DNA from 2 places in the Blautia sp. AF32-4BH genome. Region 1 is predicted to be linked to the other one. Evidence: predicted binding sites of a transcription regulator. Region 1 holds the regulator's gene; the other holds the start of a gene.

Region 1 (16,464 bases):
GGACGGAGTCGACCTCGTCGATGATACAGTAAGCAAGCTCTCTCTGTACGAGCTGCTCCTTGTAGATCACCATGTTGTCACGCAGGTAATCGAAACCAAGTTCGTTGTTGGTGATGTAGGTGATGTCGCATGCATACTGCTGGCGGCGCTCATCGTTCTTCATATCGTTCAGAACGACACCGACGGTCAAACCGAGGAATCTGTGGACTTTGCCCATCCACTCAGCATCTCGGTTTGCCAGGTAATCGTTGACGGTAACAATGTGGACACCGCGTCCGGTCAGTGCATTCAGGTAAGCCGGAAGGGTGGAAACGAGGGTTTTTCCTTCACCGGTTTTCATCTCAGCGATACGGCCCTGATGGAGGATAATACCACCGATCAGCTGTACGCGGTGGTGTTCCATACCGAGGGAACGTTTTGCTGCCTCGCGGACGGTTGCGAATGCTTCCGGGAGAATGGAATCCAGGGATTCGCCTCCGTTGTAGCGGTCTTTATATTCCTTTGTCTTGGCACGCAGCTCTTCATCGGTCAGCGCCTGCATGGTCGGGCGGAGAGCTTCGATTTTGTCTACAATTGGATAGATTCGTTTCAGCTCGCGCTCACTGTGCGTACCAAAAAGTTTTTCTGTGAATTTCATAGAATGTTTGCTCCTGCTTTCTCTATTAATTGCCATATTAACATATGGTACTATTCTACCACTTCTGGCACAAGATAACAATGAATTTTTCGTAAACATTTGGTGCCGTTCCCCGGTTTTCCGCTGTTTTTACGGCTTTTCCCGGACTTTCCGGCCCTTTCCGCGAAAAAGTCACCCTGTTTCACAGCTTTTCTAAGCTGGAAACAGGGTGACTGTTCATTCTTTATTTACTTTTCAGCACTCCGGCTCGATCAGACCGTAGGTGTTGTTCTTTCTCTTGTAAACGACGTTTACTTCGTCGGTCTCTGCATTGCGGAATACGAAGAAGGTGTGTCCAAGAAGTTCCATCTGTACGCAGGCATCTTCCGGATACATTGGTTTCATGCCGAATTTTTTCGTACGGATGATCTGGATGTCTTCGTCCTCCAGATAGTCATGCTCCAGATATTCTTTCTGGAAGTTTCCTGCTTCCTGCTGTTTGTCGGCAATTTTGTTTTTGTATTTGCGAAGCTGGCGTTCGATGACTTCCTCTACCAGATCGATGGATACGTACATATCGTTGCTTACCTGCTCGGAACGGATGATATTTCCTTTTACCGGAATGGTAACCTCAATTTTCTGTCTTTCTTTCTCTACGCTTAAGGTTACAATGACATTTGTGTCAGGCGTAAAATATTTCTCCAGTTTGCCAAGTTTTTCGTTGACCGCGGCTTTTAATCCCTCTGTCACGTCAATATTTTTTCCGCTGATGGTAATTTTCATTATGCCCAACCCCTTTGCTCTCAAATTTTACAGGTTCTTCACTTCCCCTGTAAGTAACTCTAATTATAGCAATAGTTGTCTCTATTTGCAATAGTATTTAGAAAATTCATGAATATTTTAGAGTTTTTTCTGTTACAGTTCACTTGTATCTTATTTTTGACAGATTTCATGCTCGCATGAAAATCTGTCAAGAATAAGATACAAAGGGAGCGCCTGGTTATGAGCAAAAAGGAGCTGCGCAGCAGCGGAGAGCGCTGAAAGCGCGGTTTTGCGAATGGCGCGGGTGAACGTCCGTTTCCGCTTACCGGCGGCATACTGCCAGCACGTCTTCAAACTTCATTTTGCCGCCGAACAGATCCAGTGCACTGCCAATTGTCACATCGACGTGGTTGTTTCCCAGTTTTTTGAGCAGCTCCAGGTCTTCAAAACTTCCCACGCCGCCGGCGTACGTCACCGGAAAATCTTTCATCTTCGCAAGCAGTTCCACCAGCTCCGTCTCAATGCCGGAAGCCTTTCCCTCGACATCCACGGCATGGATCAGGAACTCATCACAGTATTCTGACAGGTGATGCAGCAGTTCCTCTGTCACTTCTTCGTCCGTGAACTTCTGCCAGCGGTCCGTCACGATATAGTATTTTCCGTCCCGCTTCCGGCAGCTTAAATCCAGTGTCAGCCGCTGCTTTCCTACCGTCGTCACCAGCTTGTCCAGATTTTCATAGAACACATGGCCGTCGCGGAACACATACGAAGTCACAATCACATGGCTTGCCCCCGCTGTCAGAAACTCGCACGCATTCTCCGCATCAATGCCGCCTCCCACCTGCAGGCCGCCCGGGTACGTCGAGAGTGCCAGCAATGCCTGGCGCTTCGTCTCCTCGTAAAACTCGGTACCTTCCTTGTTCAGCAGAATCACATGGCCGCCCGTAATGCCCTGCTCTTCGTACAGCTGCGCATAGTACGACGCATCCTGCTCCGAGACAAAATTCTCGCTCGCCTGATTTCCCTGATCTTTCAGCGATCCCCCGACAATCTGTTTTACTTTTCCGTTATGAATATCAATACATGGTCGAAATCTCATTTTCCCCGTTTCCTTTCTTTTCTCTCCCCTTAAGTTTTCCACATTATATCAAAATCCGACCATTCTGTGTATAAATTCACCAAATTTTCATGGTTCTTTCATAGAAAAGAAAGAAGAACCTGCTTTTTCCACAGATTCTTCTTTCTTTTCCGGCTTGCCACCGTTCTTTATTTATCGATGTCCTCAAAGGCCTCTTTCACTTTATCCATAAAGCCTTTTTTCTTCTTCGGCTGCTCTGCAGTTTCGCCGTCGGCTGCTTTTTCTTCTGCTGCCGGGCGGTTTCCGCAGGCTTCGTCGAAGGCGCGGAGGGCCTCTTTTGCTTTCTCATTCAGTTTCGTCGGAGTCTGGACTACGAGTGTTACGTAGTGATCACCGCGCACATTGCTGTTGCGAAGGGACGGAACACCTTTTCCCTTCAGACGGATCTTCGTATCGGTCTGGGTTCCCGGTTTTACAGTGTAGAGAACGTCCCCGTCAACGGTGCTGATCTTCACATCACCGCCGAGTGCTGCCTGGGCAAACGTAATCGGTGCAGTGGAGAAAATGTTCATATCCTGTCTCTGGAAGATCGGATGACGGGTTACCTGAACCTCGACAAGCAGATCTCCTCTCGGTCCGCCGTTTACACCCGGCTCACCTTTTTCACGGATCCGGATGCTCTGTCCATCGTCGATTCCAGCCGGAATGTTGACCTGAATGCGTTTTCTGCTGGATGTATAGCCCGTGCCGTGGCATGCGGTACATTTATCGCGAATGATCTTTCCGGTTCCGTTACAATCCGGACAGGTCGTCACGTTTCTCACAGAACCGAACATGGTCTGCTGTGTGTACGTAATCTGACCAGTTCCGTTACATTTGGAGCATGTCTCCGGTGAAGTTCCTGGTTTTGCGCCGGTTCCGTGGCACGTTGTACAGGTATCCTTCAGGTTGATCTCGAGCTCTTTCTGGCATCCGAAAACAGCTTCCTCAAACGTAATGTGGACAACAGCGCGGAGGTTTGCTCCCTTCATAGGTCCATTGTTTGCTCTTCTTCTGCTTCCGCCGCCACCGAACAGGTCGCCGAAAATATCGCCGAAGATATCACCCATATCTCCGCCGCCAAAGTCGAAGCCGCCGAATCCGCCGGCTCCTGCGCCGCCACCGCCGTTTTCAAATGCAGCGTGGCCAAACTGATCGTACTGACGCCGTTTGTCCGGATCACTCAGCACGCCATAGGCTTCTGTCGCCTCTTTAAATTTTGCCTCGGCCTCTTTGTCGCCCGGGTTCATATCCGGATGGTATTTCTTGGCCAGTTTACGGTATGCTTTTTTTAATGTTGCATCGTCCGCTCCGCGGTCTACGCCGAGGACCTCGTAATAATCTCTTTTTTCTGCCATTTATGTTCACCTTTTCATTTCTGTTCCACAAATTTCATCTTTGCAGAAATGTTTTTCCGCACGCTCCAGTATAGCACTTTTCCGAAAGCAATACCAGCATAAATACAGGGGGCGGAATGTATTTTCCGTCCCCTGCAAACATTCGCCTCACAGGGCTTTTTGCGTTTATTTACTTATTGTTTCAACTCACAGTCGGTATTTTCACGGAGTGTGACATGCCGAAAATTAAACCTCTTTGTAGTCAGCGTCTACGACATCGTCGTCATGGCCGCCTGCTGCTCCTGCATTTCCCATATCCGGGCCTGCACCTGCTGTTCCGGCACCAGCGCCTGCTGCTCCGCCCTGCTGCTCATACAGTTTTGCAAACAGTTTCTGAGCGCTTGTCATCAGTTTTTCCTGAGCTGCTTTCAGATCAGCTACCTGTGCATCGGTCATTTCTTCCGGATTGCATTTTGCAATGAGATCTTTCAGTGCGTTCAGGTCAGCTTCTACTGCTGTTTTGTCGTTTGCATCAAGCTTGTCGCCGACTTCCTCGATTGCTTTCTCGGTCTGGAATACCATGGAGTCTGCATCGTTTCTTGCGTCGATTGCTTCTTTTCGTTTCTTATCCTGAGCCTCGAACTCAGCAGCTTCTTTGACTGCTTTGTCGATCTCGCTGTCGGACATGTTAGAGCCTGCGGTGATGGTGATGTGCTGCTCTTTTCCTGTTCCAAGGTCTTTTGCAGATACATTTACGATACCGTTGGCATCGATATCAAAGGTAACCTCGATCTGCGGAACGCCTCTTCTTGCTGGCGGAATTCCATCCAGACGGAACTGGCCGAGGGATTTGTTGTCTTTCGCGAACTGACGCTCACCCTGTACTACGTTGATATCTACTGCTGTCTGGTTATCTGCTGCTGTTGAGAAGATCTGGCTCTTCTTGGTCGGGATTGTGGTGTTACGCTCGATCAGACGAGTTGCAATACCTCCCATGGTCTCGATGGACAGAGACAGCGGAGTTACATCCAGAAGAAGGATATCGCCTGCGCCGGCGTCTCCTGCAAGTTTACCACCCTGTACGGAAGCACCAAGTGCTACGCACTCATCCGGGTTCAGGCTCTTGCTCGGCTCGTGTCCGGTCAGCTGTCTTACTTTATCCTGTACAGCCGGGATACGGGTAGATCCGCCTACCAGAAGGACTTTGGAAAGCTCGGATGCCTGAAGGCCTGCATCAGAAAGTGCTCTCTGTACCGGCTCTGCGGTTTTCTCTACCAGGTCGTGGGTCAGCTCATCGAATTTAGCCTTTGTCAGGTTCATATCGAGATGTTTCGGGCCATCTGCGGTTGCAGTGATGAACGGCAGGTTGATGTTGGTTGTAGTTGCGCTGGAAAGCTCTTTCTTTGCTTTCTCTGCTGCTTCTCTGATTCTCTGCAGAGCCATTTTATCATTGGAAAGATCTACGCCTTCCTGTTTCTTGAACTCAGCAAGGATATAATCTGTTACTTTCTGGTCGAAGTCATCGCCGCCCAGACGGTTGTTTCCTGCTGTGGAAAGAACTTCGATAACGCCGTCACCGATCTCGATGATGGAAACATCGAAAGTACCGCCGCCAAGGTCGTATACCATGATCTTCTGCTCATTTTCGTTGTCCAGTCCGTATGCCAGAGCTGCTGCGGTAGGCTCGTTGATGATACGTTTTACATCAAGACCTGCGATTTTACCGGCATCTTTGGTTGCCTGACGCTGTGCGTCATTGAAGTAAGCCGGAACTGTGATAACTGCTTCTGTTACTTTCTCACCAAGGTAGTTCTCTGCATCACCTTTCAGTTTCTGAAGAATCATAGCGGAGATCTCCTGCGGAGAGTATTTCTTTCCTTCGATGTCTACTTTATAGTCAGTACCCATCTCACGTTTGATAGAACGGATGGTTCTGTCTGCGTTTGTTACAGCCTGACGTTTTGCCGGCTCGCCGACCAGACGGTCACCTGTTTTTGTGAATGCTACGATAGATGGAGTTGTTCTTTCACCCTCTGCGTTTGCGATAACGGTTGGTTTTCCACCTTCCATAACGGCTACACAGCTGTTTGTTGTTCCTAAGTCAATACCAATAATTTTGCCCATTGTTGTTTCCTCCTCAATGAATTATGCTAAAAAATGGTTTAATTTCTATTTATTTATCTTCAAGGCTTAGTTAGCCACCTTGACCATACTGTGACGGACTACGGAACCTTTGTACATGTAGCCCTTCAGGAACTCTTCTACGACGATGTTCTCGCCGGCTTCCTCATCCTCCACATGCATCACTGCGTTGTGCAGGTTCGGATCGAATTCCTTTCCAACGGCCTCGATCACGGTTACACCGAGTTCATCGAGTGCTGTGGTAAACTGTTTGTATACTTTATTCATGCCGTCTGCGAACGGATCTTCCTCCGGGTTTTCCACCGTTGCAAGTCCGCGCTCGAAGCTGTCAACAACCGGAAGAATCTTCTCGATGATGTCTTTTGCTCCAATGGCATACATATTTGCTTTTTCTTTTTCGGTGCGTTTGCGGAAGTTATCGAACTCTGCCATCTGACGGGTCAGGCGGTCAGTCAGCTCTTCGATTTTCTCATCTTTTTTATCTTTTTTCTTTTTGAAGAACTTTCGTTCTTTGCCATCCTCAGCAGTTTCTTCTGCAGCTTCCGCTTCTTTTGCCTCTGCTGCTTTCTTTGCTTCTTCCTGCTCCGCAGCCGGTTCGGTTTCCGGCAGATCGGTCTCTGCTCCGGTTTCTTTTTCCATCTCGCGTGTAGGTTCTTCCATGGTTTCCTCTTTCTTTCTATTTTCTTCGCTCACTGATCATTCCACCTTTCTACTCACCTGTGTCCGGCTTTTTGAAGACGGCGTCCAGTTGAACTTTTAATGTTTTCAGGTTATCTACCACATTTTCGTAATCCATCCGCTTTGGTCCCACGATACCGATTGTTCCGCGCATACCGTTTCCCATATCGTATGTGGTGGTGACCACGCTGCAGTCCCGTAAGGGTTCCATCGAAGATTCATTTCCGATGTATACCTGAATACCGGTATTTTCCTCTCCGTCCTGCTCCTCGGCAGCTCCTTTGATCATATCGACCAGTTTCTGCCGTTCCTCGAATGTGGAGATCAGCTGGCTGGCTTTGCTGCTGTCGGAAAGCTCAGGGTACTTGAAAATGTTGGTTGCGCCGCTGGTGTACACCGGCACATCTTCTTCGCTGACTGCGATGGCTTCCGCTACGGTATCGACCACTTTGCTGATGATGCCGGAGTGGATGCCTGCCTGCTCTTTCATCTTCTTGATCATGCCAAGATTGATTTCTTCAATGGTCAGGCCATTGAGCTGTGTGTTCAGAAGCAGGTTCAGCTTTAATATCTGTTCATCGTTGATGGTCTCGTCTAGGTCGATCATCTGGTTTTTCACCAGGTTGCCTTCTACGACGATGACGGCCAGGAGCTGCTCTTCATTGACTTTTGAGAGCTGGATGAATTTCACTTTATTTCTGTGATATTCCGGTCCTGTAATCAACGTTGCATAGTTGGTAGATGAAGCGAGGACTTTGACAACCTGCTGCAGAACTTTTTCCATTCGGTCTGTTTTTTCAATGACCATGTTTTTGATGTCTGCAACTTCCTGTTCTTTTTCCCGCATCAGCTCATCTACATAGAGGCGGTAGCCTTTATCGGAAGGAATGCGTCCTGCGGAAGTGTGGGGCTGTAAGATGTAACCCATCTCTTCCAGATCGGACATTTCATTCCGGATTGTGGCGGAGCTTAAATTCAAATCCGTGTATTTGGAAATCGTTCTTGAGCCGACCGGCTCGCCCGTTTCCAGATACGTCTGGATGATCGCTTTTAATATTTTTCTTTTTCTTTCATCCAATTCTGTATCCACTAAGATAAGCTCCTTCCTGTTGTATAGTCCTGTTAGCACTCGTTTCAGTGGAGTGCTAACATCTATGCTCTTAAGATAGCACTCTGCCTTTTGTTTGTCAACACCTTTTCCCGGTTTTTCTATGAAGAAATTGTGAAAAAAGTATAAACCGTTTTCTTTCTGAAAAGGAATCTGACTTTTCTTTTTTATTGCATTCTACTGTTTCAAAGGCGCTATAGCCGTATGGTAGGATTCTGCCATTTCGATACGACCATTTAGTAGCATTTTCTCAGAGGTGATGAATCATGAAATATCAGAGACTGGAGGATCTGCGCACGGACCGCGATCTGACGATCCGCCAGGTTGCCGACTATCTCGGCTGCAACCGCGATGTGTATACCCGATATGAAAAAGGCGTCCGGCAGCTGCCGATCTCCATTGCCATCCGTCTGGCGGAGCTGTATCAGGTCAGTCTGGATTATCTGGTCGGCATCAGCGATGAGAAGCGGCCGTATGGATCCTGACTTTCCGGTGTCTCCGCCGCAGCAAAAGCAGGAGGACAGTTTTTCTTCTCCCTGTCCTCCCTGTTTTGCTTTTTCGTTTACAGATTCTGCAGATATTCCATCATCCGCGTTTCGCTGAGTTTCCATCCGTCCGGCTCCCCGCAGAGATACAGCGTAAAATGCCCGCACGGGACTCCGTTTTCCAGGTGGATGCCGGTATACAGTTCTACAATGAGGAGTTCTTCTGCTTTTTCTTCATATATATTAGTGATCTGATAGATGCGCTCTCCCTTTTCGTCCACCGGCCATTCTTTCTTCAGCACATCCCTCAGACGGCTCTCCCGCCCCTGCGCTTCGCATTCTTCCTCCCGGCTGATCATTTTTTCAAACGCTTCCGGCGTCTCCATCCGTTCCACTATATTCTGGACAAAATCTTCTATTTCTATTCTTTCTGCTTTTCCCATTCGTTCCCCCATTTCTGCCGTACATATTTTTCTGTTTTCTGCACAGGCTGTCTTCCCCCGCCGTTTCTCTCTCCCGCCCCATTCTCCAATTTGCGACCATATGATCTGATTTAACTTTGTTCATCCAACCGTTTGGTAGTATGGGTTTGAATCTGAAAGGATGGTACAACGTATGAAATACCAGAGAATTGAAGATATGCGGATCGATCAGGATCTCACCATCAAAGAGATTTCTGCCCTGCTCGAATGCAACCGCGACGTCTATTCCCGCTACGAAAAAGGAATCCGCGACATCCCGATCGACTATGTGATCCGGCTTGCACGGTTCTATGACTGCTCGGTCGACTATCTGCTGAGTGTCTCCAGTAAAAAGAGAAAATTCGGCGATTAATTTTTTTATTGTTGTCTTTTTTATTTTTGTGTTTTTCGTTTTGATACGACCGTTTGGTCGTATTTTATATTATAATGGTATTCTTATTTTGCGTCAATTCTGAACAAGAAGGAATCAAAATCGGACGCAAAAAAGCGTGCCGGAAAGTTTTCTGTCGCTTTTCCGGCACGCTTTTTTTCATGCTCTTTTCTTCTTTTTTATTTCTGATTTTTTATTCTTCCATGTCATCCAGGCTCTTCTTCAGTGTGATCATTTTGTCACGCAGCTCGGCGGCCATTTCGAAGTTGAGTTCGGCGGCAGCGGCTTTCATCTGTTTCTGTACCTGGCCGATCAGTTTTTCCAGTTCTTCGCGGCTCATGGACTCCGGGTCTTTTTCCATCTTTTCTTCTGTCTTTGCCACTTCTTTCGAAATGCTGATGAGATCGCGGACGGCTTTTTTGATGGTGGTCGGAGTGATGCCGTGTTCTTTGTTGTAGGCTTCCTGCAGGGCACGGCGGCGCTTCGTCTCGTCGATTGCGAGGCGCATGGAATCGGTCATCACATCGGCGTACATGATAACATGGCCCTCGCTGTTTCGTGCGGCACGGCCGATGGTCTGGATCAGGGAGGTTTCGGAACGCAGGAAACCTTCTTTATCGGCATCCAGGATCGCCACGAGTGTGATTTCCGGGATGTCGAGACCCTCACGCAGAAGGTTGATGCCGACGAGCACATCGAAGACATCGAGACGCATATCACGGATGATCTCGGTCCGTTCCAGGGTGTCGATATCGGAGTGCAGGTAGCGCACGCGGATGCCGGCCTCTTTCATATAGTCGGTCAGATCCTCTGCCATACGCTTCGTCAGCGTCGTCACGAGAACTTTGTTGTGTTTTTCAGTTTCTTTCTTTACTTCCGAAATCAGATCGTCGATCTGTCCCTCCACCGGGCGCACCTCGACATCCGGGTCGAGAAGGCCGGTCGGGCGGATGATCTGTTCGGCGCGCAGCAGCTCGTGGTCTGCCTCGTAGTCGCCCGGCGTGGCAGATACGAAGAGGATCTGATCGATCCGGTCCTCGAACTCGCCGAAGTTCAACGGGCGGTTGTCTTTTGCGGACGGCAGACGGAATCCATAGTCCACCAGCGTCGATTTCCGCGACTGGTCGCCGGCATACATGCTGCGGATCTGCGGAACAGTCTTATGCGACTCATCCACGATGATGAGGAAATCATCTCCGAAATAGTCCATCAGTGTGTAGGGCGGCTCGCCTGGCTTTAATCCGGAGAGGTAACGCGAATAGTTTTCGATGCCGGAACAGATGCCGGTTTCTTTGAGCATCTCAATATCAAAATTGGTCCGCTCCTCGATGCGCTGGGCCTCGATCAGTTTTCCCTCGTGCTTGAAGAACTTCACCTGCTCTTCCATATCCTTTTCAATCTCGCCTGTTGCTTTCAGGATCGTGTCCATCGGCACAACGTAGTGGGAGGCAGGAAAGATTGCGATGTGGTTCAGTTCACATAAGATTTCACCCGTCAGCGTATCGATCTGCACCAGACGGTCAATCTCATCCCCGAAGAACTCGACGCGCACCGCCTTGTCCGTCTCCTCCGCCGGAAAAATCTCCAATACATCACCGCGCACGCGGAACGTACCGCGGTGGAAATCCATATCATTCCGGTCATACTGAATATCAATCAACTGCCGGATCACATCGTCCCGGTCCTTTTCCATTCCCGGGCGGAGCGAAATAATCATCTCCATGTAGTCCTTCGGGCTTCCGATTCCATAGATACACGAAACACTGGAAACCACAATGACATCGTTCCGCTCACTCAGTGCAGAAGTCGCGGAAAGCCGCAGCTTATCAATCTCATCGTTCCGCGCAGAGTCCTTCGCAATATACGTATCCGAAGACGGCACGTAAGCCTCCGGCTGGTAGTAGTCGTAGTAGGAGACAAAATATTCTACTGCATTCTCAGGGAAGAATTCCTTAAACTCACCGTACAGCTGTGCTGCAAGTGTTTTATTGTGCGCTATGATCAAGGTTGGCTTATTTAACTGTGCAATAACATTTGCCATGGTAAAGGTCTTGCCGGAACCTGTAACGCCCAGCAAAGTCTCGCATTGATTGCCTTCTTGAAAGCCTTTGACCAGTTTTTCGATTGCCTGGGGCTGGTCGCCTGTAGGCTGGTATTCGGAGTGTAATTTGAATATTTGTTGTGAATTCTGCAAAAAAGCACCTCCTGGTTTTTATATCAAAAAAGTTCGTCTATCAGTCAGAAATTCGTCGAAGCACATTCTCTGATTTTAGCCGAATATGCCTCTCGACGAATTCTGTTCACCACCCGATATTTTATAGACTGATAAAAAGTAGTAAAACTAACGTGGACGAATTAACACTCAAATGTAAGAGATATTATATCATGGAAATTTAAAATTGTATATATGATACGAACATTAGTTCTTCAAAAATTCATTTACATTTATCATTGTATCCAGAACACTTTCCGTATCCAGCTCCTTCTTTTCCGGTAATACTTCTTCCATATAAGAAAGCAATTCCGGCGGAATCTCCTCAGCTATAATATTTCCATTGTGGTATGGGGAGCATCCGTTGTGCTTATTAGAATAATATACTTTTACATAAAAATATCCCTCAGGGCTTCAAACCCTGAGGGGCATCCTCGTTCATTTCAATTTTCCTTTTGTTTTTCAAGCTGTTCCATACAATATTTTTCTGCCAGAATTATAAATTCATCTGCAACTGAAATCTGCCGTTCTGATTCTTCTTTACTTGCAATATATCATAATCGCTAGCATGGCGAATCTCTTCTGCCTGTCCGATTTTCCTTCCCATTTCTCTTGGAAACACTGATGTTTTCACATAATCCTTATTGAAGTTAGCCACAGCATCCTTATGCCTTTTATATGCTTTACCGCTTACAGCATGTACTGCATTAATTGCATGAAAAATAGAATAGTATGCCCTGTTATTGGCTCCTTTATAATCTTCAATAGAAAATAATGCTCTTGCTGATTTCAGATCATTTCGGGCTGTTTCCAGACGATATAACACCAGATCCCGTCTAGTACCGATTTCCTGATTATGCTGCTCCATACAAAACTACCCCTTCTTTATGAATATTGGAATAAAATGGATAGTTCACAATCCACTTGTTAAAATGTGCTTCACTTTTTGCAATAGGCTTAATATCCGTGTCATGATCCATATTAAAGTCATAGGTCATGTACGAGAGCTGTTGTGCATATGCCTTTAATTCCAGATCTGACATATCTGCCAGAATCATAATGTCCACATCAGAATCCGGACGGAAGTCACCCCTTGCATAAGAACCATAAAGGATTATCTGACGTACATGGGAACCATAAATCTTCTTGACCTCTTCCACATACTGTTTAATTAAATCCTGCATAATCTTTGGCATACATCATCACCTCATTTTCTGCTGATAATACTATAAATTTCTCGATTCACAAATCTTTCTTCTTGATTTTATTATAACCAGTTTACCTTCGTTTCTCAATCAGTATTTTCCATGTATCAATTTTACTACTTTCTTCGACGAATTTTGTTCACCGTTATAGCCAATCCATCATGTCCATTTACTTTTAACGCATCGTTTATTATGCTTTATATAGTATTATTTTACCTTTCCAAATCAATATATGGTATGCAAATTAATATCAAGATACTAGGAGACAAAGTATTCCACTGCGTTTTCCGGGAAGAATTCCTTAAACTCACCATACAGCTGTGCTGCAAGTGTTTATTGTGCGCTATGATCAAGGTTGGCTAAGCCCCATTAACAAGGCAAAGACCATCTGCATATGGATCCGTGTCTCCTTCGATGCTTCCAGCAACAGTTTAGCATCGTAATACCCAATTGCCACCTTTAAAAAGATAACTGTATCTTTTTTTCATAAATATTAATAATTCTTCCTATAAATAAGGCTGTCAGTATGGTTCCTATACCAAGACCATAAAAATGGGTATGATTAATTAAACATAAAATAATAGTGACAAACACAAGTGTAATATCAAAAGTATTTTTCACTATTGAAAAAGGAAAAGAGAAGACTTCTGAAATAGTTTTTACAATACCATCAGTTGGTGTTAAAATAAGATTTGTTTTCACGCTTAAAAATACGCCCATTGCAGTAATGAACATCGTCATAATAAAGCAAATAACCCTTAAGTATAAACTTAACGATAATGTAGGAATTATAAAATCATATAAATCAGTCAACCAACCAAAAGCAAACGATAACGGAATTTCTAAAATAAAAGTAACTGTGATCTTTTTGGATAAAATACATTGAATAATAACAAATATTAAGTAACAGATAATAGAAGCTGTTCCTAAAGAAATGTTATAGATTTGTGATATTGAATACATCACAGAACTAAAAGCAGCAACTCCTAAATCAAAGCGAACATTTAATACAACAGCAAAAGCTATTAAATTCAAACCAAGAAAATACAAAAAATATTTTTTCATTATTATTACCTCATCATTTCTATGGTACTGTAAGCCATCAGAACCGGAGATTCTGCCTTGATGGCACACTTATAAAAAGCCCAAAGGTCTTGATTTCAAGGCTTTCAGGCTTAAGTTAACCCCAGCGGAGTCTGTTGTGTTTATCTTACTGGAATTTCACCTTCATCTATCAGTCTGTCTGGGGAAAATACAATACGGATTCTTCCGTCTGTCGCAACCTTGCAATCTCCGTCAAACGCATTCTTACCGCCATCCTCGATTTTCGCAGTTCCTGAAAGGATATTCTCACAGATGCGTATCGCTGTATTCATGATGCTATGATCCATGGAACCAACGAAAGGCATTCCCGCATATCCCACATGGCCATTAAAATTGCGGTCAAATTCACTTTCATAGGACTTGATTTTATCCAGAGCTCCCAATAGTGTATTAATACTGTCTCTGCAGAGCAGATTACCATTGCAGGCATCTCCTGAAAACAGGATTCGCTCTTTCCGATCAAGGAAACAACAGCCTCCCGATGTATGACCCGGTGTCTCAATTACCTCGATACTGCGTCCCCCCAGCTCAAACACCATCCCCTCCTTCAAAGGAAGACATTTTGGCATCTTTTGTATCCGCCGGATATCCGCAGGGCTACAGTCATACACATCGTAAGCTCCCATATTTCCCAAAAGTTCCACATAATCTGCGATGCTATCATAATTTATCGGTTTAAGACTATCCTCATCTTTTTCGTGAATATATACCTCTTCAAACTGAGCAGCTCCTCCGATATGATCCTGATGTCCATGTGTCAGCACTACATCATAGGGAAGCGGAGTCAGCCAGGAAATCAGCTTTTTCAGGTCTGTCATTCCGACACCCGTATCGATGAGTAATGCACGTTCCGTACCTTTTAACAAAAACATGGCTGTCATACCAGCCTCATTGATAGCCCCGGTGTCTTTTGCAATCTCCATCACCTGATATGTAGTCAGCTTTGCCATATCCATTCCATCCTTTCCGCATCAGTGCATAAATACATTTTCTGCATCCTCATCTAATGGTACAGTAAATGCCGGAGCATGTTTAACAAGAAGCTCCATCAGCCTGTGGTCATAATTATCTTTAACTTCGCAGATATTGTCAAAAATCATAATTGCCTCTTTACCTGGCTCACATACCGGCCACTGCGGAAGAGAAGGAACGGAAGGATTTCCGTATCTCGCAAAGTTTATCCAGGCACCACATATTCTCTCCTGCAGGCGGTCTGTTTCTCCCGGCACATTGCAGATAGGAATTCGGTCAATATTATGGAAAACAAACGGGATTTCAGAGCAATGCCATGCCAGTTTTCCTCCCTCATATGGGAATTCATAATTAAACATGTAGGAATATACGGGAGCTTCCTTATGTACTGACTTCTTCGCAATGAAATCTTTCGATGCATAACGGAAAATATAATCCAGCGACAGAACATCTACAAGGCGATTATTCGGATATGCTTTTTCGAATTCTGCTGCAATCTCTTCTGCATCCTCCTGAAAGCATTTTTCCAGAAGTTTCATCGTTTCCTCACGGGTCAGTTCATCCCTATTCTCCAGAACCGGCTTGAAATCAAATTCTCCAAAAACGCTACCCACTATCACCGGAATCTTTTTTGCTCCATCGGTAAATCCTACTCTGCGCGGATCACCGGCATACCATGAATTTGCTCTCGGCTCTCCTCCCACGTAGAGTCCTTTCTCCTGCAGCTTGGGTGACACCTTATTATATGCTTCCGCAAGGAAATAGTAAGGAATCGTTTCCAAATCCTCAACGGATTCCAACTTCAATTCCGTCAGAAGGGCCTCCACAATTGCGGTACCGTCATCCTCTGCCTCTTTTTTACCTTCTTCTATTACGCCGCTCTGGATAATCCCCTTATGGAATAAACCTTCTGCAGCCGGTGTATTCATCAGGGAATAAACTTTCATTCCACCACCGGACTGACCAAACAGGGTTACATTACCTGGATCTCCGCCAAAACTAGCAATATTGTCCTGAATCCAATGAAGGGCTGCGACCATATCTGCATTTCCCACATTAGCAGAATTGTAGTATTTTTCCCCATAAGCAGATAAATCAAGATATCCCAAAATATTCAGACGATGGTTCAATGACACGACAACCACATCTCCGTACTCACTCAGATGATCTCCCTCATACGCCACCTGTTCAATGGATGAGCCTGCAAAGAATCCACCTCCGTGCAACCATACCATAACCGGTTTTTTTGCTTCCGGATCCAGACTCTGTGTCCAAATATTCAGATACTGACAATTCTCATCCATTGGCCAGTAACGATGTGGGATCATAACCTCCATCAACGGATGATCCTGCATCAGCATAGGGCACACATAACCATAGGCCAGAGCATTTTTAATACCTTTCCATGGTTTTACCTCTCTTGGCATTTGAAAGCGATCAGCATCAGCATACTTGATGCCATGGAAAGTGTATGTAGAATTCATCTTAAATCCCCGTATCTTACCCGCCTTAGTCTGAACTACCGGTTCTGCCTTACTACAGTAAAAACAATTTCCCATTTTGTATTCCACCTTTCTTTAGTAATTTTATGTATATCTTATTTCATTACCATTTTGTCATTTTTTTGTTACCGTTTTATTACATCTCTATCTCCACATACAGTTTGCATATTAGTCTCTTCCTGTATTGCAGCCCGATACTGAGAGGGAGTCATATGATAATGCTTTTTAAACGCACGAAAAAAGTTTTCCGTATTTTCATATCCAATCTCTTTTCCGACTTCAGTCATCCTCTCATTTTCTAAACTTTTTCACCTCATTATACAATAATTATTGATACCCATCTACTATAATCCCATACATTTCAGAATGATC
Region 2 (16,464 bases), on a different contig from region 1:
GGAAGCTCGACCTCATGCATTATAGCAAGAACCTTTTCATGACGTTCTGCCGGTGTGCAGCTCTCATGAATCAGCAGTCCCTCTGCAATCTGTTCTTCGATGGCCAGAACCGGATTTAAAGAGGTCATCGGCTCCTGAAAAATCATACTGATTTCTTTTCCACGGATGCGCTGCAGATCCTGGCTGGAAGCGTGTGTAACGGAAGAACCTTCGTAAAGAATTTCTCCACCGGATACGGCGGAATTTTCCTTTAAAAGCTGCAGAATGGAGAGTGCTGTCTGCGTTTTGCCGGAACCGGATTCCCCGACAATGCCAAGCGTCTCACCTTCTTCTAAGGAAAAGGAGATGCCTTTTACCACTTCGGTCGGTGGCGTGGTATCGTAAAATGCAATTTTTAAGTCACGTACATCGAGAAGTGCCATATCAGTTACCGCCTTTCTTCTGTAATCCGTCGCCGAGGAGCGATACGCCAAGCGCCAGTAAAATGACGGCAAGACCGGGGAAAACAGAGCCCCAGGGAGCAGTCATCAGATACGTCTGGGATTCTGAGAGCATCCGTCCAAGCGAGGCATCGGGCGGCTGGACACCGATGCCGAGAAAGCTCATGCCGGCCTCGGAGAGAACGGCGTTGTTGAAACCGATTGCTGCCATCGAAAGAAGGGACGGGACCGTATTTGGCAGGATATGTACAAATATGATCCGAAGATGGGAAACACCCATCAGACGGGCACTTTTGACATAGTCCATATCTTTGCGTGCGAGAAATTCGCTTCTGGTGATACGTGCAAAGCTCGGAATGAATACGATACCGAGTGCAAGGATCACGTTGTATTTGCCGGGACCCAGCAGCGCGATAAATACCAGCGCCAGCAGGATTCCCGGAAAGGAAACAATGACATCGTTTATGCGCATCAGGATTTCGTCAATCCATCCGCCAAAATACCCGGTGAACGCACCGACAAGAACACCAATGGTTCCGCCGAGTAGCAGAGTAGCGAAAGCGACGAAGAAGGTTGTACCGGTTCCTTTTAAGACGCGGCTGAAAATATCGCGTCCAAAGTGATCGCAGCCGAACGGGTGCGACAGAGAGGGAGCAGCAAACTTGGCTGCGCCGTTCATTGCATCCGGGTCGTACGGTGTATAGAAAAAGCCGATCAGAAGAAACAGAAGCATAAAAGCGGTGAGAACAGCTCCGATGATCAGCGTGAGATTGCGTTTCTTTTTCATAATGAAAACCCTTTCCTTTGTCGTGGGCGGCTCCCCATGACCTTTCGGTCGCGGGAGCTGATGATCGAAAGCTCCCGTCAGTCTTTTACGCGGATACGCGGATCAATTCTGCCATACAGCAGATCTACCACGAAATTGATGATAATAATGAGGGCGGCGATCAGTACAAGGATGCCCTGAACCACGGGGTAATCGCGGTTGGAGATCGAAGTGATCAGAAGATTGCCCATGCCCGGAATCGAAAAAACCTGTTCCAGAATAATGCTGTTTGCTACAATATCTGCGATTGTCATGCCCCAGAAGGTCAGTACCGGAATCAGGGCGTTTTTCAGCACATGGTGATACATAACACGGCGTGTACTGTTTCCGCGGGAATAGGCGGTGCGCACATAGTCGGCATCGAGCTGCGAGAGCACAGAGCTGCGCAGCATTTTGACAGCCATGGAACAGCGCGGAAGTGCAATGGCGGCAGACGGTGCAACAAGATAACCGATAAAACCGGAAAAATTTTCAGAAATCGGCACATAGGCGCCCGGCTGAAACCATTTGAGAATCAGACCGAAAAGATACGTGATCAGAATACCGATGAAAAATCCCGGCACAGACATGATCACCTGATTGATCGTCATGATCAGCCGGTCCAGATGGCCTCCGGCGTGCTGTGCTGTGAAAATGCCGATGGGAATCGAGACAACAAGGATCATCAGGAATGCGATAACGGTGATAGCGATGGTAATCGGAACTTTATCGCGGATCAGTTCTCCGACCGGCATCGAGTACGAATACGAGGTGCCGAGATCTCCATGAAAAAAGCCGGTTACCCACGAAGCATACCGTTCCAGAACCGGCCGATCCAGGCCCATTTCCTTCTGCAGAGCCTCAATCCGCTCCGGCGTCGCCTCCGTTCCAAGCTGCGATTTTGCCGCATCTCCGGGTATGACGGAAAAGGCAAAGAACGATAAAAAGGATACAAGAAGCAGCGTAAGAAGGAGAGAGCCGAATTTCTTTGCAATGTATTTCATGAATGGAAATTCCTCCTTGTGTAATGTAGGATACTCCGGGAATTTTTCCCGGCTTATAAAAGCAGGCACAGAAAAGCTTCGGGCGTATCGGCTGAAGGTTTTCGTGCACGTCATTTTTATTGTAGACAATGCAGGTGTAAATAGCAAGATAAAATTGGAATATCTCGAATTACAGAATAACAGGAAAAGGCCTCTTGCATAACCGGTGTGGATGATGCAAAAAGCCTTTGATAAATTGCCTTCGATAAATCCCCTGTTTAGTTTTCCATTTCCCGTCCGAGATACGTTGCCGCTACCTGGAGGAGCTTTTTTTCCGTGTCGCCCGGCAGGGACTCCCTGTCTTTGCCGCAGAGAATGACCGAACCGATGGCATCACCGGAGGAGAGAATCGGAAAAATGAGCTCCGGCAGAGGAGTAGTATTGTCTGTGTTTTCCAAAATTGAAAAATAAGCCTTTTCACCGGGACGCGCAAGTACTGTTTTCCGGTTCAGAATCGCTTCCTCCAGCCGGCTGCTGATGGACTTGCCAAGATAATTTTTCTGTTCCGGCCCGTTTGCCGCTACAATCTGTTCCTGATCCGAAACACAAACGAGACATCCGGTCACCGTTGAAATCGATTTTGTAAACCCTGCTGCGCATTCCGCCAGCTCTTCGATCGGTGAGTATTTCTTCAGGATAATCTCACCCTCCCGTCCGGTATAAATTTCCATGGCCTGTCCCTCCCGGATCCGCATCGTGCGCCGGATTTCCTTGGGAACTACCACACGCCCCAGATCATCAATCCTTCGAACAATTCCCGTCGCTTTCATATGAAAAATTCCTCCTGTTTCCGCAATGTACTTTCCATAATTTGTGCTGTATGGGTAGTATGTGGAAAAACAGGTGGAATTATGCATGGAAAAAAGAAACAGTATTTCCGCTGTTTGCAGCAATTTCGGAAAAAATACAGTGGAACAGCAGTGGTTAGTCTGGTTGCTCCTTTTACAGAAGACTGCGGTCTTTTCCGAGATAGAACAAAGCGATCGTATCCGGTCCGACGTGGCTTCCGGTGCAGTAATCGTAGGAAGTATTGATAAATTCACGCACCTTCACTCTTTTCTGGATTTCTTCCATCATATAAAGAGATTCCTCATAGGCATCTGCATGTGCGATTCCGACGATCTGCTTTTCCGGTTCTTCGATCGTTTCACAGAAAAGACGAATCAGTTCATTTAAAACGGCCTTGCGTCCTCGGACATTCTTGTAGGAAACAATATAGCCATCTTCACTTCCACGCAGAATCGGTTTGATTTTCAGCATATTTCCGACCACAGCGACACTTCCCTTGATTCTTCCGGTGCGGGAAAGATATTTCAGATCGCCGACGGTGAAAATGCCGTTCATTTTGCCGACGTAGGTTTCCAGAAGATCTGCCGCTTCGTCTACGTTCATGCCCCGATCGCGCATTTCGCTGGCATAGATGGCGAGGATGCCCTGTGCAAGAGAGGCATTCAGGGAATCGACGAGGCGGATTTTACGTTTTCCGCCGTATTCCTCAAGAAGCTCCTCGGCAGCAAGTCTTGCGGAGTTATAAGTTCCGCTGATGTTTTTGCTTAAGGAAAGATAGATGACATCCTGATCTGCCTCAAGAGCGGTGCGGAACGCATCCGCAAAATTTGCGGTGCTGATCAGTCCGGTCTTGATTTCACAGCCGGTGCGCATGGCATTGTAATATTCTTTTCCTTTTGCAAGCTCCTCTTCCGGTGACAGATCCGGGTCGAAGCAGACCAGCTCTTTTCCATTCACAAGATTGACGAAAGAAACGACATGGATATCGTATTTTTTCGCAGTAACAGCAGGCAGATTTGCCGCTGAATCAACAAAAACCTGAAACATAAATAAAATTCTCCTTTGTAGTGTAAATGTCCCCCAAAATGATGTAACTTTTGATAAGCATTGTAACACATTGTATCACCAAAGAAGAGAGATTTCAATGGAAGATAGACAACATACTACAAAGGAGTGTGTCGACAAGTTGATTCCTGAAATCATCTGTTTTCGGAAGAAATTTGACCAGGTATCAATGCATAGTAATAATGACCAAAAACGGCAGACGTATTTTTAGTAAAAACGGCTTTTGAAATAAAAATAAAATCGTTTTATCTATAAATGAGCAAGTTCGTGATTTTGCATAAAAGAAAGACACCTTGATTCTTGATGTTGTATAATGAAAGTGACGAAACAAACATTTGCAACATTTACGAAAGAAGGTGCCTCTTGCAAATACTATACATCATTCTTTATTCATATACAACCAGCTTAAGCAATTAAGGATAGAGTAAACTTACTGTCAGTTGGAGAGTTGCAGAAGATTTCCTGCTATGAACTTGACCAGATTGTTTTCTCATAGTCTACTTCTCCCACAGTGTTTTGGTAGCATTTCGTATTTGCTGAAGGTACATGAAAGTGTTCTCCTGTTAAATAATATTCTGTAAGTTATTTTCTATAGATATCCGCTGATAGTAGGTATCTATGATATCCTGTAAAGTAATCGTATTCATTTTTTCTTCGGCAGCCTTTTGAATTTCATTATAAAATCCCTGCAAAGATAACTGAATGTTAATGCCAACGCCACAATCTGGATTGGTATGAGTATCTAAATGAAGCAATGGTTTATCACCTTCAACTGCTTTATAAATATCCAGCAATGTAATCTGATCGGCTGGTTTTGAAAGAGAAGGACGGGCATGTCCGGCTACACTGGTCATAAGTTCCGCTTTTTTTAGTTTTAACATAAGCTGGCGTACAAAGCCGGGATTTGTATGGACACTTTCTGCAATTGAGGCACTGGAGAGGGATTTTTCCTGGTTGATAGCAATCAGAACCATCACATGAACAGTATCACTTAATTTCGTTGAATATTTCATGATAAGAAACTCCTTGTAGTATGATATAATGATCTTGTTTTCACGTTTTTGGGATGAAAATATTTCTGGTTTGTTTAAAACATCCTAAGTTCTCAACAGTTCTTTTTAATGTGTTGATAAACTGTACATTTTTTAATGCTTTGATGATTGTAAATAATATAATTACAACTATAATGGAGATTAAAGGAAAAGTCAACACAGATACTATAAATGTTCACAAAGGAGAACTTATGGAATACAAAAATCAAACAGAAAATCGTGCATTTCAGGAAATGTTGCAGGCAGCAGTAAAACGGCTGCAAAATCGTTCCGGAGAGGAGATTGCTGCAAAAAGCGGGGCTGTTTTTCATAGCAGCCGGAATGTGCTTGAAGTACTGAGTTTTTATGAAACAATTGAAATTCAACTCCCTGAGTTTCGTATTAACTCAAACGTGGACGAATGGCATTATCTGACATTGCTGCATTATCTGGATATGGCCGATGGCACAGAAGGCTCACAGAAGCTCATTACTTTTGGTAACCTGAAAGATGGATTGATTCGGGGAACCAAGTTTGACCGGACTGCAGAGCAGAAACTGGAAAAGCTTTTGCAGGATAAAGATCCTGAGAAAATTCAGAAAGCATGTAAAAACCTAGGTGCAGAATTCACAGAAACAAAGGCGGATCTGTGTGCTGTTTTTCCAGTTCTGCCAAGATATCCGGTAACTTTAAAGATATGGTTTGCAGATGAAGAATTTCCTGCATCTGGCAAAATATTTCTTCAGGATCATGCCGATCATTATCTGAGTGTAGAAGATGCGGTAACAGTTGGAGAAATTTTGCTGCAAAAATTATCGGAAGCCTTTTCTTCTCTCTGATCATGAATCAGAAAACTTTCCAGCCCGGCTTTGATAAATTTGTCGATTACTGTCTGAATCTGTTTCCAGTCATTACAGTGATTGCGGAGCATCAGTCTGTTGATGGAAAGGCAGCCATTCATTTGAAAATAAAAAACCGATTCTGCCTGTTCAAAGGTCAGGAGGCTGTGTGACATAAGCCAGGTCACATAGCCTTCTTTTGTATTTTCTGCTATTTTTTCCAGAAGAATAGGGGCAATTGCATCATCCAGAAACAGTGCCCTGTATTGTGATTCCATCTGTATTTTCTGACAGAACGGATAGGAACAGCTTTTTTGATTTAGACAGAATAAATGATCTACCGTTGTTAACATATCCTGAGTCATATCATTAAAAATATCTGATAATACATCATGGATATCGTAGTAATGAAGATAAAAAGTGCCACGGTTGATTTCAGCATTTTTGCAGATCTCTGTAACTGTAATTTTCGTAAAACTTTTCTGATTTAACAACTCTAAGAACGTATCTTTTATGGTTTGCCTGGTATAGCGGGTACGGCGATCTTGTTTTCTCGTTTTTTCTGACATTATATACTCCTGTATTAGTTAGTATCATATAATTTCTCAACAATTTTTCTGATGTGTTGAGTAACCATACAAATCTCACAGATTGATTATTGTAATTTATATAGTAACAACTATAATGAGGTTTAAAGAAAAAGTCAACAGATTGTTCAGAATTTTAGGAGGAAAAACATGGGACATGTAATTGCAGTATCAGGAAAAGGCGGCGTAGGAAAAACAACTCTTTGTGGATTGTTGATCCAGTATTTATGTGAAAGCGGAAAACGTCCGGTCCTGGCGGTGGATGCAGATGCAAATGCAAATTTGAACGAAGTGCTCGGTGTTGAGCCGGAGGTCACACTTGGGGAGCTGAGAGAAGAAATTGAGCGGGCAGGCATAGACCCACGATATCAGATTCCCTCCGGTATGACAAAACAGGCATATCTGGAAATGCGTCTTTCTGATGCGATTGCAGAAGAAGACGATTATGATTTGATGGTAATGGGACGAACCCAGGGACAGGGCTGCTATTGTTTTGTAAATGGTCTTGTGCAGACCCAGGTTCAGAAACTGCAAAGCCATTATCCATATATTGTGGTTGATAACGAAGCGGGTATGGAACATATCAGCAGAGGAATCCTGCCAATGATGGAAGTTGCGATTCTTGTGAGTGACTGTTCCAGAAGAGGTGTTCAGGCAGCCGGACGTATTGCAAAGCTGATGAAGGAGTTAAACTTTAAACCACAGAAAACTGGATTAATCGTGAATCGTGTTCCGGATGGAAAACTGGATGCCGGAACTCTGGAAGAAATTCGAAATCAGGGACTGGAATTGTTAGGGGTTGTGCCACATGATGACCAGGTATATCAGTATGACTGTGATGGAAAGCCGATCATACAGCTTCCGAAAGATTCTCCTGTAAGAAGTGCACTGGGAGAAATTGTAAAGAAGTTGGAATTGTGAGTTGGAGGATTGAAAGTTTGAAGATTGAGTAAACAGAAATATTATCTGATTTGGCATAACTAATTGTAAAGAAAGGAAAATCTTCATGAGAAATCATTGGGCAGAAATAGAAAAATATTTAGAAGACCAGAAGATAGCGCAGGAACTAATTGGAGAACTGAGAGATTTTCACATGCGTTATGAGGTAGAGGATCAGGTAAAGGAACGGGTAGAAAAACCGGATATCCTGTTTTATGGGAAAAAGATTCTGGAAATGTCAATAGCAGCGCTTCTTCAGGGAGATAACCTGTTACTTTCCGGTGCGAAAGCTACAGGGAAAAATGTACTATGTGAGACACTGGCATGGATATTCGGAAGACCGGAATACGACATTTCTTTTCATGTAAATACAGACAGTGCCGATCTGATTGGAACGGATACCTTTATAAATAATGAGGTTCGCCTTCGGAAAGGCCCCATCTACCAATGCGCGGAATTTGGAGGATTTGGAATCCTGGACGAAATCAATATGGCAAAAAATGATGCGGTTTCTGTACTGCATGCCACACTGGATCATCGGCGCAGAATCGATATTCCAGGATATAACAGGATTTTACTTCATCCGGCAACACGATTTATCGGCACGATGAATTATGGCTACGCAGGTACCAGAGAGCTAAATGAAGCATTGGTTTCAAGGTTTATGGTAATTGATATGCCTGAAATGGATGAGGATAGTGTCCTTTTTGTATTAAGACAACATTTTCCAGATGGGGAAAAAAGTGCACTGAAAGCTTTTGCAGGACTGTTTCTGGATTTGCAGATCAAAGCTTATCATGGAGAAATCTCAACAAAATCTCTTGACCTGAGAGGATTGGTTTCTGCTGTAAAAGCAACAAAAAGCGGACTTTCTCCAATTGATGCAATCCAGATGGGAATCATAAATAAAAGTTTTGATGTATTTGAAAAAGAGATCGTAGAAGATGTGGTTTCTACCAGAATCCCATCTTCCTGGACCGGAAAAGACATATGGGGGTAAACTTGTATGGAGGATGTCAGATGGCCGGCGAAACAACTGGAAGAACATCGTCTGGAGATCAGCAATCGTATCAGAAATCTTTTTTGGACAGTCAGTGGTGATTATGATATGGAATTTGAACCGGACACAGAAAAATATGTTTATTCAAAACAAACGGTTCTATATGAGGCAGTGAAGCAGGGTGCCTTTGCACGATATTTTGATCAGAAGAAACTTGGCATGTATTTGATGAAAAAATTACATTTTTCTGCTGGAGAAGATATACTTTTGCCTCTTGCTGGATTATGCATGGATGCTGCTGTGGAGCGTTTTATCATTCGAGAACGTTTGGGAACAAAGGAAATCAGAGAACAGGCGTTCAGAGAATTGGAAAAGGCCGAGAAAGAGCAGGTATCAGACAAAGCTGGAACAGACCTGATTCACAGGATTAGGCTTCTGTATATAAGGCATGTTCTGGAGAACACAGACGATGAGGGAATGGATCCACAGGCAGAGATTGCATTGTACAAGATTCTTTCTCTGAAGGATGCGGAAAATACGGAAGATGTCATAAACGTGATAGATGAGATTTATAATCATGTTCTGGATCCCTCTTTTGAAAAAAGGAATGGAAATCTGGAGAAGATTCTGAATTTACCGGATATGGCATTAGCCAATGACGCGTGGCAGGAATGCATGACGGATGAACAGATGGAAGACATCATTCAAAAATATCTTTCTAATCTCAAAAAAAAGATGATGAGTCTGGATATCAGAAACAAAAAGAAAAAAAGATTTTATTTCTCTCCGGAAAATGAAGAAGTTCCGGAAAGCTCGGAGAATATAAATCCACAGGCAGTGCGACGGATACGGGAATATGTGGAACTGAATTACGGAAAATCGTATCTAAGTGAATCGGAGCAGGCCAGAGTCAACCGGAAATTTTGTACAGGAATCCATAAAAACTGTAACCTGTATCTTACAGATGGAATATTACAGAGCCCTGTGATTAAAAATAATCAATACCGTTTTTCTCAGCTTCAGTTTGAAAAAAATAAAGCCTATTATGGAAATAATCACTGGATCATTAAAAGAAATATTTCTGTGTTGGCAGAGTCACTGAAACGGGCCTTTATAATCCGAAAGGATGATTTTGTCAGCAGATCTGATGCAGGACAGCTTGTTCCTGAGAGATTATGGAAAATTGGAAGAACAGACGATGACAAGTTATTTAATAGAAAAAAGAGAGCAGAAGATTCTGAGTTTGTAATAGACGTCCTGATTGATTCCAGTGGTTCCCAGGCTGACAGACAGGATCAGGTAGCGGCGCAGGGATATATTATCAGTGAAGCATTAAGCCAGGCAGGAATTCCTCATCGGGTGACAGGATACTGTGCTTTCTGGGGATATACAGTACTTCAGAGATTTCGGGATTATGAAGATCCAAGGGAAACAAATGAAAGAATCTTTCAATTTCGTGCATATGCCAATAACAGAGATGGGCTTGCACTGAAAACAGTCGGTTCCTCTCTCATGGAGCGACCGGAAAAAAATAAGATTTTAATCGTATTAAGTGATGGAAAACCCTGTGATATGAGCATACAACGACCAGGAACCCGCCAGCCCAAGATCTATGACGGAGAAAAAGCTGTGAAAGATACTGCATATGAGGTACGTCGGGCCAGAAATCAGGGAATTTTCGTAATTGGTATTTTTGCAGGGAATGAAGAAGAGCTCTCCGTGGAAAAGAGAATCTATGGAAAAGACTTTGCCTATATTCGTAATATCAGCAATTTTTCCCGTATGGTAGGAACTTTTTTGCGAAGACAAATTGATATGGAATGAAAATGGAGGAATCACTATGGGTAAAATTGAATTTGCCAATTGCCAGGATGTAAGAAATCAGAAAAAGATACAGGAATTAGATTGTCCACGCTGTCATGAACCGGGAGGCATTGAAGCCTTTGTGAAAGACGGGATACTTGCAGAGGATGGAGTATGTGATAACTGCGGATATATTCTTCCAGAAGGAACAGAACTGGAGGAAGTGGAGTAAGACAGTTTGAAGTATGGTCATATGTAATGCCTATTATTTAGAAAAAAGAAAAGGAGTAAAGATAGAGATGAAAATAGCAGTTTGCGGAAAAGGTGGATGTGGAAAAAGTACAGTAACCAGTCTTTTGGCTAAGGCTTTAGCCAGACGAGGAAAAGAAATTTTGGTAATTGATTCCGATGAATCTAATTATGGTCTACACCGACAGCTGGGTATGAAGCTTCCCAGAGATTTTACAGACTATTTCGGTGGTAAGCAAAATGTTTTAAATGATATGATGTTATCAAAATTTACTCATCAGTTTTTTGAGGAAACCTGGACTATAGATGATATACCGGAAGATTATTATAGTCTGAAAGACGGTGTAAAACTGATGACCAGTGGAAAAATTCATCAGGCAAATGAAGGGTGTTCTTGTGCTATGGGAACTGTTATGACTCAATTTATCCAAAATCTCAGGCTTACAGAAGACCAATTTGCGCTAATGGATATGGAGGCTGGTATTGAACACTTTGGACGTGGAATTGATAACGGTGTAGATTTGATATTGATAATCATAGATCCATCCTATGAATCCCTACAGCTTTCCAAAAAAATCGGGGAATTATCGCAAAGTATTCGAAAACCATTTTATTACGTTCTCAATAAAGTAACAAAAGAAAATCAGGAAATGATGTATGAAGCTGTATGGAATTCAAGTCGAGTCGCTGTATCTCTTAGTGCGGATCCTGGTATTATGGGAGAGGGACTGATGGGGAAAGAACTATCAGAAAAACCAGATGCTATTGAAAACTTAACAGAATTTCTACTTTCTATTTAACAGAATAAGGAGATTTAGGTGGGTATAGGATGATACAGATTGCAATTGTGGAAGATGAAGAAATTTACGTAAAACAATTAACAGAGTATATCCGGAAATATCAAACGGAAAGGGGAAGATCAATAAAGGTTACGGTATTTGGTGATGGAGAAGATATAGATGATCAGATTAAAAAATCAAGTACAAACAAATAAGTATATTCCATCTTGGGCGTAATTTAAGTTTCGCTAAGTTTCACTCATATAGGTGTCTGTGCACAGCTCGGGAATAAATTCCCTCGCTGTCGGGCTGTCGCCCTATACATTTCCATGAAAAAGCCCTCTTTATCAAGCAAGCTTGAACGAGGGCTTTTCGCGTAAATGTGCATGACTCGTAGCGTTCACAAAATTTTCACAAAATAATTAGCACTCGTCTCTTGACAGTGCTAATAATAAGTGTTATATTACAGCTAGAACAAAGGAAGAGGGATACAAAGAGAGGAAAAGAAGAAAACCTCCGGTATCCGGAAGCCTTTCCGTTCCAAAGAAACAGGTAAACAAAAAGATCCGGTGAAAAGAAAAACCGGAGAAAAAGCATGGATCAGGTTCCATGAGAAGAATAAGAAGGAGCGATGACTTATGTTAATGCCTAGTATTTTTGGAGAAAATTTATTTGATGACTTTTTCAACGATTTTCCGTTCTATGATTATGACAAAGAGATGAAGAATACAGAAAAGAAACTGTATGGCCGCAAAGCCAGCCATGTGATGAAAACAGATATTCGCGAGCTGGCTAATGGCTACGAGGTAGTGGTTGACCTTCCGGGCTTCACAAAAGATGAAGTTCAGGCCACACTGGAAAATGGTTATCTGACCATCAGTGCAGAGAAAGGTCTTGACAAAGACGAGAAAGAAAAAGAGAACGGCCGCTACATCCGTAAAGAGCGTTACGCAGGTGCATGCAGCAGAAGCTTCTATGTAGGTGAAGATATTACCGAAGAGGATATCAAGGCTGAATTTAAACACGGTCTGCTGAAACTCTTCGTACCGAAGAAGGAAGCAAAACCGGCTGTGGAGCAGAAAAAGACAATCTCCATTGAAGGATAAAAGAAAAAAAGCAAAAGCGTTTGCCGCCCGGGAATGTTAAAATTCCCGGGCGGCAAAATTTTTATCTTTTCTGGTACATCCCGAGGGAAAGAATCCGGAATACGCGGGCGGATATACGTGATTTTCGGATTCGGAAAATAAATTGTATACAATAATGTACTTGCTATTTGGGAACAGGTCGGATACAATAGGCGTGACAATTACAAAATGAGAGAACTCGTATCAAAAGGAGAAATCATGAAGAAAAGAAGAAGCGTACTTGCGCTGCTTTTAGTTGCAGCTCTTACTGTTGTACTTGGCGGATGCCAGGATGGCAAGGATGGGAAAGCAGATTCTTCCGATACCACAAGTTCTCAGGTATCAACGGAATCAACCCCGACAGGGGAACCTGTTATGGGAGGTTCCATCACGGTAGGAATTCCTCAGGACATTGAGGATAGTCTTGACCCACACAAATCTGTTGCGGCAGGAACGAAAGAAATCCTATTCAATATTTATGAGGGCCTTGTAAAGCCCGATGAAGAAGGAAATCTGAACGATGCGGTGGCAGAGAGCCATTCGATCTCGGAGGATGGAAAGGTTTATACCTTCAAGCTCCGGAATGGTGTCAAATTCCACGATGGAACGACCGTCACTGCAGAGGATGTAAAATATTCAATCGAACGCTGTGCGGGTATCAACGGAGACGGAACGCCTCTGGTAGAGGCATTTTCCAATGTGGACAAGGTTGAAATTCCGGACGAGAGCACGATCGACATCTATTTAAAAGAGGCAGACACCGAGTTTCTTGCCTATCTGACGGTAGCGATTGTACCTGAGCATGTGGAAGATCTGGAAGCAGATCCGGTCGGAACAGGCCCGTTCCACTATGTATCACGGTCCCCGCAGGAAAACATTGTCCTTGAAAAATTCAGCGATTACTGGGATACGGAAAATCAGGCGTATCTGGACAAGGTAACATTTCGAATTGTCAAGGACAGCAATGCAGTCGTAACAAACCTGAAATCCGGTACACTGGACATGTATGCACGTCTCAGTTCCACACAGACAGCGCAGCTTGCCGAAGATTCCGATTTTACGATTTATGACGGCGGTATGAACCTGGTACAGGCGCTGTATCTGAACAATGCCGTGGAACCGCTCAACAATGTGAAGGTGCGCCAGGCGCTGTGCTATGCGGCAAACCGCCAGGAAGTGCTGGATATGATTGCGGACGGAAAAGGAACGATCATCGGAAGCAGCATGTTCCCGGCATTTGGAAAATATTATGTGCCGGAACTGTCAGAGCGATATAATCAGGATATTGAGAAGGCAAAAGAACTGTTAAAAGAAGCCGGATACCCAGATGGATTTGAGCTTACGATTACAGTGCCGAACAATTATCAGCAGCATATCGATACAGCCCAGGTTCTGGTAGAGCAGCTTAAAGCGATCGGTGTTACTGCCAAAATTCAGCAGGTCGAGTGGGACAGCTGGCTGTCGGATGTATATGCAGACCGGAAGTTCCAGTCCACGGTTGTCGGCGTTGATGCGGCATATCTGACCGGACGCGCGTTGCTGGAACGGTTTACCTCAACATCATCCAAGAACTTTATCAACTACAGCAACGAAGAGTATGATAAACTGTATCAGCAGGTTAAGACCAGCACGGATGAAGAGGAGCAGGTTGAGATTTACAAAAAAATGGAAACACTGCTCTGTGACGATGCGGCAAACCTGTATATCGAGGATATGGCATGTGAGGTTGCACTTCGGAGCGATTTTGCGGGCTATCGGTTCTATCCGCTGTATGTGCAGGATATGGCGAAAATTTATAAAGTAAAATAGTAGCTATTCCGTTACGGCTCGCTGGGTACCGGTGGGCGGTAACGCTATTTCAGGCAGGAAAAAGAAAAACTCTCATTCGATTGTCAAATCTGCCTGAAAAGAGATAAAATCTGAAAAAACAGAGAAAAAGCGGCGCAGAATTGCTGAAAAGAAGCAGTCTGCGTTGCTTTTTCTCTCTGTCGATAGAATCTCCGAAAATATGTTAGGCTTGACTTTTTTTTCAACACTGCCTACTATAGAAAAAGACAGAAAAAACATAAGGGCTTCGCGGCGATGCGTGAGGCCCTTTTTATCTAAGCTAATGTTTCTGAATGTATTGTGGAAAGAAGGGGAACCCATGACAGATTTTCTGGTAAGATGTTTTGTAAAAGAGTATGAGAACACTGACAATGCGGATGTGCGGACGAGATATGGTATTTTATCCAGTATGGTAGGAATCTGCTGCAATGTATTGCTGTTTGCCGCCAAGCTGCTGATCGGTGTTGGGATGCATTCTCTGGCGATCATGGCGGATGCGTTCAATAACCTTTCCGATGCGGCATCTTCGGTCATCAGCTTTGTTGGTGTCAAGATGGCAAACAAACCGGCCGACAAAGAGCATCCGTTCGGGCATGGACGGATCGAGTATATTGCAGCGCTGATCGTTTCGTTTCTGGTTATTGAAGTCGGCTTTACGTTTTTAAAGAGCTCCCTGGAGAAAATTCGCAATCCGGAAGAGATCACATTTCAGATGGTTCCGTTTTTGATTCTGGTGCTCTCGGTTGGTGTAAAGCTGTGGATGGCGCTTTTCAACCGAAAACTGGGAAACCGCATTCAGTCGAAGGTGATGCTGGCAACGTCGGCGGATTCCATGGGCGACGTGATCACGACGAGCGCAACGATCGCTTCTATATTGATCTGCCATTTCCTTTCGGTTAATATCGACGCAATCGCAGGACTTGTTGTGGCGGTACTCGTTATGTGGTCCGGTATTTCCATTGCAAAAGATACATTGGAACCGCTGATCGGGCAGGGCGCGGATCCGGATCTGTATGCACGGATCATGAAAGAGGTTGCTTCCTATGAAGGAATTGTAGGAACCCATGATCTGATTGTCCACAACTACGGGCCTGGCAGAAGTATGGCATCGATCCATGCGGAGGTGCCGCGAGATGTCGATATCGAGGTATCGCATGATATTATCGACCGCATTGAACATGAGGTCGGCAAAAAATTGGGGATTCTGCTGGTCATCCACATGGATCCGGTGGAGATCCACGATGCGACGGTTCTTGCGACAAAGGAGAAGGTAAGAAACGTAATTTCCATTCTCGATCCGGAGCTTTCCTTCCACGATTTCCGTATGATCAACGGGGCGGAGAAAAAGAAGCTGATTTTTGATCTTGAAATCCCGTATTCTTATAAGAAGAAAGACTGTGATCGCGTGATCGGGCAGATCGGGGCGCTGATGAAGGAAATGGATGAGAAGTATGAATGCGTCGTCAACATCGACAAAAAATACGTGGCGGGAGAGTGACAACGGCCGGGTTGAGCCGTCAAATCCCTTCCAAAATGTTCCAAAAGTCAGTTTTTTGAAAAAAATAAAAAAATTTCAAAAAAGGTGTTGACTTTTCTCTTGCGATAGTGTATTATACATTTTGTCGCAAGGCAATGGGCTATCGCCAAACGGTAAGGCAACGGACTCTGACTCCGTCAGTTCCTGGTTCGAATCCAGGTAGCCCAGCTCATTAAAAGGTCTCAGGTCTCGTACCTGAGGCCTTTTTCGATGCTCAAAAACAAATACAGCAGGAGGAACGAAACGATGAAGTATTCCTTTACGAGCAGAATCCGCTACAGCGAAATCGGTGAGGACGGAAATCTCACCCTGCCGGGGCTGATCAATTACTTTCAGGACTGCAGTACCTTCCAGTCGGAAGCGATCGGCGAGGGCGTTGCGGAGCTCAAAAAACGAGGCTGCGCCTGGGTGCTGTCCGCGTGGCAGATTCATGTGCGCCGCTATCCATCCCTTGGTGAAGCGGTAAAAATCACTACATGGGCGAGCGGCTTCAAAGGATTTCTTGGCATGCGTAACTTCACGATGGAAACAGAAGACGGCGAAATGCTCGCCTGTGCCAACTCCATCTGGTCTTACGTCAATATGGAAACGGGTCATCCCGTCCGTG

What was found. Region 1 encodes HrcA, which represses chaperone genes, less so after heat shock. Its sites were predicted from a motif close to TGTTAGCACTCNNNNNNNNNGAGTGCTAACA; they were not measured.
Region 2: a site for HrcA is predicted at 11,790-11,820, ahead of DWZ44_RS06530 (Hsp20/alpha crystallin family protein). Genes of this name have one in related genera too.

Annotation. Positions count from the first base shown of each region.
Region 1 covers NZ_QTVL01000005.1:74,122-90,585, forward strand. Annotated here, with positions in the region: gene secA (preprotein translocase subunit SecA) at 1-637, opposite strand, end outside; gene hpf (ribosome hibernation-promoting factor, HPF/YfiA family) at 872-1,399, opposite strand; gene hisA (phosphoribosylformimino-5-aminoimidazole carboxamide ribotide isomerase) at 1,701-2,477, opposite strand; gene dnaJ (molecular chaperone DnaJ) at 2,645-3,853, opposite strand; gene dnaK (molecular chaperone DnaK) at 4,079-5,956, opposite strand; gene grpE (nucleotide exchange factor GrpE) at 6,023-6,634, opposite strand; gene hrcA (heat-inducible transcriptional repressor HrcA) at 6,684-7,742, opposite strand; gene DWZ44_RS07955 (helix-turn-helix domain-containing protein) at 8,027-8,245, shown strand; gene DWZ44_RS07960 (hypothetical protein) at 8,323-8,688, opposite strand; gene DWZ44_RS07965 (helix-turn-helix domain-containing protein) at 8,861-9,079, shown strand; gene uvrB (excinuclease ABC subunit UvrB) at 9,291-11,291, opposite strand; gene DWZ44_RS07975 (HEPN domain-containing protein) at 11,806-12,177, opposite strand; gene DWZ44_RS07980 (nucleotidyltransferase domain-containing protein) at 12,164-12,505, opposite strand; partial or broken gene DWZ44_RS19300 (DEAD/DEAH box helicase family protein) at 12,776-12,873, opposite strand; gene DWZ44_RS07985 (YczE/YyaS/YitT family protein) at 12,974-13,579, opposite strand; gene DWZ44_RS07990 (MBL fold metallo-hydrolase) at 13,720-14,568, opposite strand; gene DWZ44_RS07995 (carboxylesterase/lipase family protein) at 14,590-16,149, opposite strand; gene DWZ44_RS19510 (helix-turn-helix domain-containing protein) at 16,218-16,379, opposite strand; gene DWZ44_RS08005 (beta-glucosidase) at 16,437-16,464, opposite strand, start outside.
Region 2 covers NZ_QTVL01000004.1:64,623-81,086, reverse strand. Annotated here, with positions in the region: gene DWZ44_RS06605 (ATP-binding cassette domain-containing protein) at 1-422, opposite strand, end outside; gene DWZ44_RS06600 (ABC transporter permease) at 424-1,227, opposite strand; gene DWZ44_RS06595 (ABC transporter permease) at 1,305-2,249, opposite strand; gene DWZ44_RS06585 (stage V sporulation T C-terminal domain-containing protein) at 2,507-3,058, opposite strand; gene DWZ44_RS06580 (DegV family protein) at 3,231-4,124, opposite strand; gene DWZ44_RS06575 (Rrf2 family transcriptional regulator) at 4,706-5,155, opposite strand; gene DWZ44_RS06570 (DUF3786 domain-containing protein) at 5,386-6,012, shown strand; gene DWZ44_RS06560 (ATP-binding protein) at 6,750-7,520, shown strand; gene DWZ44_RS06555 (AAA family ATPase) at 7,606-8,538, shown strand; gene DWZ44_RS06550 (cobaltochelatase CobT-related protein) at 8,545-10,362, shown strand; gene DWZ44_RS06545 (hypothetical protein) at 10,379-10,573, shown strand; gene DWZ44_RS06540 (ATP-binding protein) at 10,641-11,390, shown strand; gene DWZ44_RS06535 (hypothetical protein) at 11,420-11,584, shown strand; gene DWZ44_RS06530 (Hsp20/alpha crystallin family protein) at 12,008-12,475, shown strand; gene DWZ44_RS06525 (ABC transporter substrate-binding protein) at 12,713-14,302, shown strand; gene DWZ44_RS06515 (cation diffusion facilitator family transporter) at 14,640-15,818, shown strand; tRNA gene DWZ44_RS06510 (tRNA-Gln) at 15,954-16,025, shown strand; gene DWZ44_RS06505 (acyl-[acyl-carrier-protein] thioesterase) at 16,104-16,464, shown strand, end outside.